2 linked regions of the Embleya scabrispora genome follow. The main gene of each other region encodes a partner of the protein of the gene in region 2 in a complex. Links are inferred from orthologs where the notes say so. Each region holds a gene or a part of one and is shown on either strand. Other genes may lie near its edges. The genes, in order: B4N89_RS22085 and B4N89_RS21455.

What was found.
Region 1: B4N89_RS21455 (region 2) and B4N89_RS22085 share a complex: the UniProt entries of both Bacillus subtilis proteins name them as parts of the possible RNA degradosome complex. The link is inferred for Embleya scabrispora from one-to-one orthologs.

What each region holds. Positions count from the first base shown.
Region 1 is NZ_MWQN01000001.1:4,976,931-4,980,067, reverse strand. The notes cover bases 33-2,853. They hold B4N89_RS22085 (6-phosphofructokinase), read right to left. Parts: upstream 2,046-2,853; coding sequence 1,020-2,045; downstream 33-1,019. Other genes in these bases: B4N89_RS22080 (response regulator), read right to left, coding at 2,182-2,853; B4N89_RS22090 (hypothetical protein), read left to right, coding at 33-991. In the rest of the region: more of B4N89_RS22090, read left to right, coding at 1-32; more of B4N89_RS22080, read right to left, coding at 2,854-2,886; MacS family sensor histidine kinase, read right to left, coding at 2,883-3,137. UniProt on the Bacillus subtilis protein: Catalyzes the phosphorylation of D-fructose 6-phosphate to fructose 1,6-bisphosphate by ATP, the first committing step of glycolysis.
Region 2 is NZ_MWQN01000001.1:4,822,784-4,826,085, reverse strand. Bases 91-3,076 are described here. They hold B4N89_RS21455 (polyribonucleotide nucleotidyltransferase), read right to left. Parts: upstream 2,704-3,076; coding sequence 478-2,703; downstream 91-477. Other genes in these bases: rpsO (30S ribosomal protein S15), read right to left, coding at 3,032-3,076; B4N89_RS21460 (M16 family metallopeptidase), read right to left, coding at 91-481. In the rest of the region: more of B4N89_RS21460, read right to left, coding at 1-90; more of rpsO, read right to left, coding at 3,077-3,302. UniProt on the Bacillus subtilis protein: Involved in mRNA degradation. Catalyzes the phosphorolysis of single-stranded polyribonucleotides processively in the 3'- to 5'-direction. Necessary for competence development in Bacillus subtilis.

The sequences.
Region 1 (3,137 bases), 150 kb from region 2 along the record:
CGAGACCTCGGGCCGGCTCGCGCCCGGCGCGACGGTCGAGTTCCGACTGCGATTCACGATCGCGGCGAACGTTCCGACGCAGTTCGTGCAGGTCTCCATGCGCGGACGAAGCCACTCCCCGAGCACCGGCGACGAGCCGCGTTTCACCAGGGCCCTCGCGTTCGACGCCGCGCTGCTCGGGCCGGACGGCAGTGCGCCCACGCGCCCACCGTTGCCGGACGAGACCCGCTCGCCGTCCGTGCCGGACGCGGGCCCGGATCGGTCCGGCGGCATGGCGAAGACGTTCCCCACCGCGCGGCGCGGGGACGGGCCGACGTTCAACCTCGTCGGCGTACCCGGTCGGCTCCAGGCCGGCGGCGGGGCGGCCGAGTTCAAGGTCACCTTCTCCAACGACACCGGCCGGATCATCCCCGGCGTGCGTCCGGAAGTGGTGTTCACCAGCGGCCAGTCCCCGATCACCCCCGGGCAGTTGGTGGTCGAGGTGTACGACTCCTACGACCGGGGCTGGAGTCCGGTGTCGCTCCAGGTGCTCACCGACCCCGCCAACGGCCGCGACGCGCACCTCGCCGGTGCGCTGACGCCCAAGCCGTGGGACGGCCAACGGCAGCTGCCGCCCGGCGAGTTCGCGACCATCTCGCTCCGGGTCTCGATCCCGGCCGGCTCGCCGGTGGCGGGCGGCGACCTCGCCGTACTCGCCGGCGGCGCGGCCCCGAACGGGGTGGGCCCCGACCTCTCCTCGCGCAGCGACTACCAGGTGCTCCACGTGCCCAACCCCGGCGGGCCCACGCGCGCGCCCACGCTGCGGCCCGAACTGCCGCCGACCGCGCCGGACTCGGCCGCCGGGCAGCGCAGGGAGGACCACGACGACACGTTCACCTTCGCCACCGTCGCGATCTGGGTCACCCTCGCGGTCCTCGGCGCCACCATCGTGCACTTCGCCCGCAAGAACCGCCGGCAGGGCGCCGGGACCCCGCTGGGACCCGACGCCTGACGCCCGACTCCGGCGCGCCGTCACGGCATCAGCCGAACAGCACCTTCGCCTCTTCGTACAGCGCCGGCGGCACGGTCTTCAGCTCGCGCGTGGCGGCCTCCAGCGGCACGGTCACCACGTCGGTCCCGCGCAGCGCGACCATCCTGCCCCATTCGCCCGCGTTGACCGCGTCGATCGCGTGGAACCCGAACCGGGTGGCCAGCCAGCGGTCGAACGCGGTGGGCGTGCCGCCGCGTTGCACGTGGCCGAGCACGGTGGTGCGCGCCTCGTGTCCGGTGCGCTTCTCGATCTCCGAGGCCAGCCAGTCGCCGATCCCGGACAGCTTGACGTGGCCGAACGCGTCCAGCGTCTGGTCCTTGGTCACCATCTGGCCAGCCAGCGGGATGGCGCCCTCGGCGACCACGATGATCGGCGCGTAGTTGGTCCGGAACCGGCTGTCCACCCAGGCGCAGACCTCCTCGACGTCGAAGTTCTGCTCGGGGATCAGGATCACGTTGGCCCCGCCGGCCATGCCGGAGTGGATCGCGATCCAGCCCGCGTGCCGGCCCATCACCTCGACGATGAGCACCCGGCGGTGCGATTCGGCGGTGGTGTGCAGGCGGTCGATCGCCTCGGTGGCGATGTTGACCGCGGTGTCGAAACCGAACGTGTAGTCGGTCGCGTTCAGGTCGTTGTCGATGGTCTTGGGCACTCCGACGACCTTGACGTCGTGCTCGTGCAGCCGGGTCGCCACGCCGAGGGTGTCCTCGCCGCCGATCGCCACGAGCGCGTCCACCTCGAACTTGCCCAGGTTCTCCCGGATCCGCTCGATGCCGCGATCGACCTTGATCGGGTTGGTCCGGGACGAGCCGAGGATGGTTCCGCCGCGCGGCAGGATCCCGCGTACCGCCTTGATGTCGAGCGGCATGGTGTCGCCTTCGAGCGGACCGCGCCAGCCGTCCCGAAAGCCGATGAATTCGTACCCGTAGTCCTGGACGCCCTTGCGGACGACCGCCCGGATCACCGCGTTGAGGCCCGGGCAGTCGCCGCCGCCGGTCAGTACTCCGACACGCATCGAAATCTCCGATTTCTTCCGTCCGGCACGATTCGCGGCCCACGCTACCGGTGCGAGAAGCCACCTCGACTCTTCCCACCACCCGTTCGAGGTACCCGACTTGATCGCGTCGGCTTGATCGCGCGTGGGGCACGCCCTAGTCGTCCAGGCCCTTCTCGATCGCGTAGCGGACCAGTTCGACCCGGTTGTGCAGTTGCAGCTTGTTCAAGGTGTTCTGGACGTGGTTCTGCACCGTGCGGTGGGACAGGAACAGGCGCTCCGCGATCTGCTTGTACGACAGCCCCTTGGCGACCATGCGCAACACCTCGGTCTCCCGGTCGGTCAGCCGCGGCGCGGTCGGGCCGCCCGCCGCGTCCCGGCGCGGTGGATCGGTGGCCATCCGGCGGAACTCGCCGAGCACCAGGCCGGCCAGCCCGGGGGTGAACACCGGGTCCCCGACGGCGGTCCGGCGCACCGCGTCGACCAGTTCCTCGCGGCTCGCGGACTTGACCAGGTATCCGGTCGCGCCGGCCTTGACCGCCTCCAGGACGTCCTCCTGCTCACCGCTGGCGGACAACACCAGGATGCGCACCGCCCGGTCGTGGCGGACCAGTTCGCGGGCCACCTCGACCCCCGGCAGCTTGGGCAGGTTCAGGTCCAGGATCACCACGTTCGGCGAGGTGGCCTGGGCCCGGCGGACCGCCTCGGGGCCGTCCCCGGCGGTGGCGACCACGTCGTAGCCCGCCGCCGCGAGGTCGCGCGCCACCGCCTCGCGCCACATCGGGTGGTCGTCCACGACCAGGACGCGCAGTGCGGCGGCCGGTGTCTCCTCGGTCGGTGTGCCCGTGTTCGTGTCGTTCATCCGCTCCCCTGCCTCGGCACCCGGAACTCCAGTTCGGTGCCTTCTCCCGTCACCGACGACCACACCACGGTGCCGCCGAGATCGCGCACCCGGCCCTCGATCGACTGGGCCACGCCCAACCGCCCCTGGGCCCGGGCCGCCTCGAGTCGCCCCGGTTCCATGCCCGGACCGTCGTCCCGGACGCTGACCACGATCTCGTCCGGCTCGTCCTCCAGCAGGATCCACGCCTGAGCCCGCTCACCCGCGTGCCG
Region 2 (3,302 bases):
TCATCGCGATCTCCTCGAGGATCACGCCGCGTTCGGCGTCCACGTCCTCGGGGTCGATCAGCGAGCCGGTCACCATGTCGCAGATCACGTCGATGGCGAGCGGGAGGTCGGTGTCGAGCACACGTGCGTAGTAGCACGTGTACTCCTTGGTGGTGAACGCGTTCATCTCACCACCGACGGCGTCCAGTTCCGCGGAGATCTCCAGCGCGTCGCGCTTCGCGGTGCCCTTGAACAGCAGGTGTTCGAGGTAGTGCGAGGTGCCGGCCAGAGCGGGGGTCTCGTCGCGCGAGCCCACCCCGACCCAGATGCCGAAGGTCGCGGAGCGCACGGACGGCATGTTCTCGGTGATCACCCGCAGGCCGCCGGGCAGGACCGTGCGGCGGACGGCGCCCACACCGTCCGCGTCACGCAGCAGGGTCTTCGTGGAACCAGGCCGCTGCGCGGACGCGGCGGCCTGGTTCTTCGACGAGGAGGACGTCACTTGGCGGCAGCGTCCTCGGTGTCCTCGGCGGCGTCGCCTTCGCCCTCGATGACGGGGACGAGCGACAGCTTGCCGCGCTGGTCGATCTCGGCGATCTCGACCTGCACCTTCTCGCCGACCTTGATCACGTCGTCGACGTTCTCGACGCGCTTGCCACCGGCGATCTTGCGCAGCTGCGAGATGTGCAGCAGGCCGTCCTTGCCGGGCATGAGCGACACGAACGCGCCGAACGTGGTGGTCTTGACAACCGTACCCAGGTAGCGCTCCCCGACCTCGGGCATCGTCGGGTTGGCGATCGCGTTGATCGTCGCCCGCGCGGCCTCGGCCGAGGTGCCGTCCGAGGCACCGATGTAGATCGTGCCATCGTCCTCGATGGTGATCTCCGCACCGGTGTCGTCCTGGATCTGGTTGATCATCTTGCCCTTCGGGCCGATGACCTCGCCGATCTTGTCCACCGGGATCTTGACGGTGATGATGCGCGGCGCGAACTTCGACATCTCGTCCGGAGTGTCGATGGCCTCCATCATCACGTCGAGGATGTGCAGACGGGCGTCCTTGGCCTGCTTGAGCGCCGCGGCCAGCACCGACGCGGGGATGCCGTCGAGCTTGGTGTCGAGCTGGAGCGCGGTGACGAACTCCTTGGTGCCGGCGACCTTGAAGTCCATGTCGCCGTACGCGTCCTCGGCACCGAGGATGTCGGTCAGGCACACGTACTCGGTCTTGCCGTCGACCTCGTCCGAGATCAGGCCCATCGCGATGCCCGCGACCGGCGCCCGCAGCGGCACACCGGCGTTGAGCAGCGACATCGTGGACGCGCAGACCGAGCCCATCGAGGTCGAGCCGTTGGAGCCGAGCGCCTCGGACACCTGGCGGATCGCGTACGGGAAGTCCTCGCGCGCGGGCAGGACCGGCAGGAGGGCGCGCTCGGCGAGCGCGCCGTGGCCGATCTCGCGGCGCTTGGGCGAGCCCACGCGGCCGGTCTCGCCGACCGAGTACGGCGGGAAGTTGTAGTTGTGCATGTAGCGCTTGCGCGTCTCGGGCGAGAGCGTGTCGAGCATCTGCTCCATGCGCAGCATGTTCAGCGTGGTGATGCCCAGGATCTGGGTCTCGCCGCGCTCGAACAGGGCCGAGCCGTGCACGCGCGGGATGACCTCGACCTCGGCCGACAGGGTGCGGATGTCGGTCAGCCCGCGACCGTCGATGCGCACCTTGTCGCGCAGCACGCGCTGCCGGACGAGCTTCTTGGTCAGCGAGCGGAACGCGCCGCCGATCTCCTTCTCGCGACCCTCGAACGCCGGGAGCAGCTTCTCCGCGGCCAGGTCCTTGACCCGGTCGAGCTCGGCCTCGCGGGCCTGCTTGCCGGCGATGGTCAGCGCGGCCGACAGCTCGTCGGTCACCGCGGCGGCCAGCGCCTCGAAGACGTCGTCCTGGTAGTCCAGGTAGACCGGGAACTCGCCGGTCTCCTTGGCGGCCTTGTCGGCCACCTCGACCTGCGCGGCGCACAGCGCCTTGATGAACTTCTTGGCGGCCTCGAGGCCGTCGGCGACGACCTCCTCGGTCGGCGCCTCGGCGCCGCCCTTGACCAGCTCGATCGTGCCGGTCGTGGCCTCGGCCTCGACCATCATGATCGCCACGTCGCCGTCGTCGAGCACGCGGCCCGCGACGACCATGTCGAACACGGCGCGCTCGAGCTCGGTGTGCGTCGGGAAGCCGACCCAGGTGCCGTCGATCAGCGCCACCCGGACGCCGCCGATCGGGCCGGAGAACGGCAGGCCCGCGAGCTGGGTGGACATCGAGGCCGCGTTGATCGCGACCACGTCGTACAGGTGGTCCGGGTTGAGCGCCATGATCGTCTCGACGATCTGGATCTCGTTGCGCAGGCCCTTCTTGAAGGACGGGCGCAGCGGACGGTCGATCAGCCGACAGGTGAGCACGGCGTCCTCGGACGGGCGGCCCTCGCGGCGGAAGAAGGAGCCGGGGATCTTGCCCGCGGCGTACATGCGCTCCTCGACGTCCACCGTCAGGGGGAAGAAGTCGAGCTGGTCCTTGGGGCGCTTCGAGGCGGTGGTGGCCGAGAGCACCATGGTGTCGTCGTCCAGGTAGACCACGGCGGAGCCGGCGGCCTGCTTGGCGAGCCGGCCGGTCTCGAAGCGGATGGTGCGGTTGCCGAACGTGCCGTTCTCGATGACTGCTTCGGCGAAGCTGATGTCGGGACCCTCCACGGGTGCCCTCCTCGTTCGTTTCGAGGGAGGTCCGCGGCGCATGACGCCTGAAGGGCCGACCGTGCCGGTCTTCGATCGAAGCACCCGGGTGCGTTACCCGGGGGCCACTACCGAGGACCGGCGCTGGAGGTCGGCGCCTTGGTCGCGACGCGGCGCTCCCAGTGTCTGTCGTTCGTCCTCGTCGTCGGGTGTGCGCGAGGCGCGACCGACGTCGATTGTCTTGTTCTATCTCACCGCGGATGCCCGCGTGCGGAACACAGCCTACAAAGACCGCGTCCGGATACGGCGAAGGAGCGGCTTGTGCAAGCCGCTCCCCCGTCGTGTGTTGCTAGCGGATGCCGACGCCGCTGCGGCGGATGCTCAGGCGGTCGGTCAGCGTGCGGTAGCGCTCGATGTCCTTCTTGGCCAGGTAGCCGAGCAGGCGACGACGCTGGCCGACCAGGAGCAGCAGGCCCCGGCGGCTGTGGTGGTCGTGCTTGTGCTCCTTGAGGTGCGCGGTGAGCTCGTTGATCCGGTAGCTCAGGATCGCGACCTGCACCTCGGGAGAGCCGGTGTCGCCTTCCTTGGTGGCGTAGTCGGCCATGATCTGCTTCTTCGTT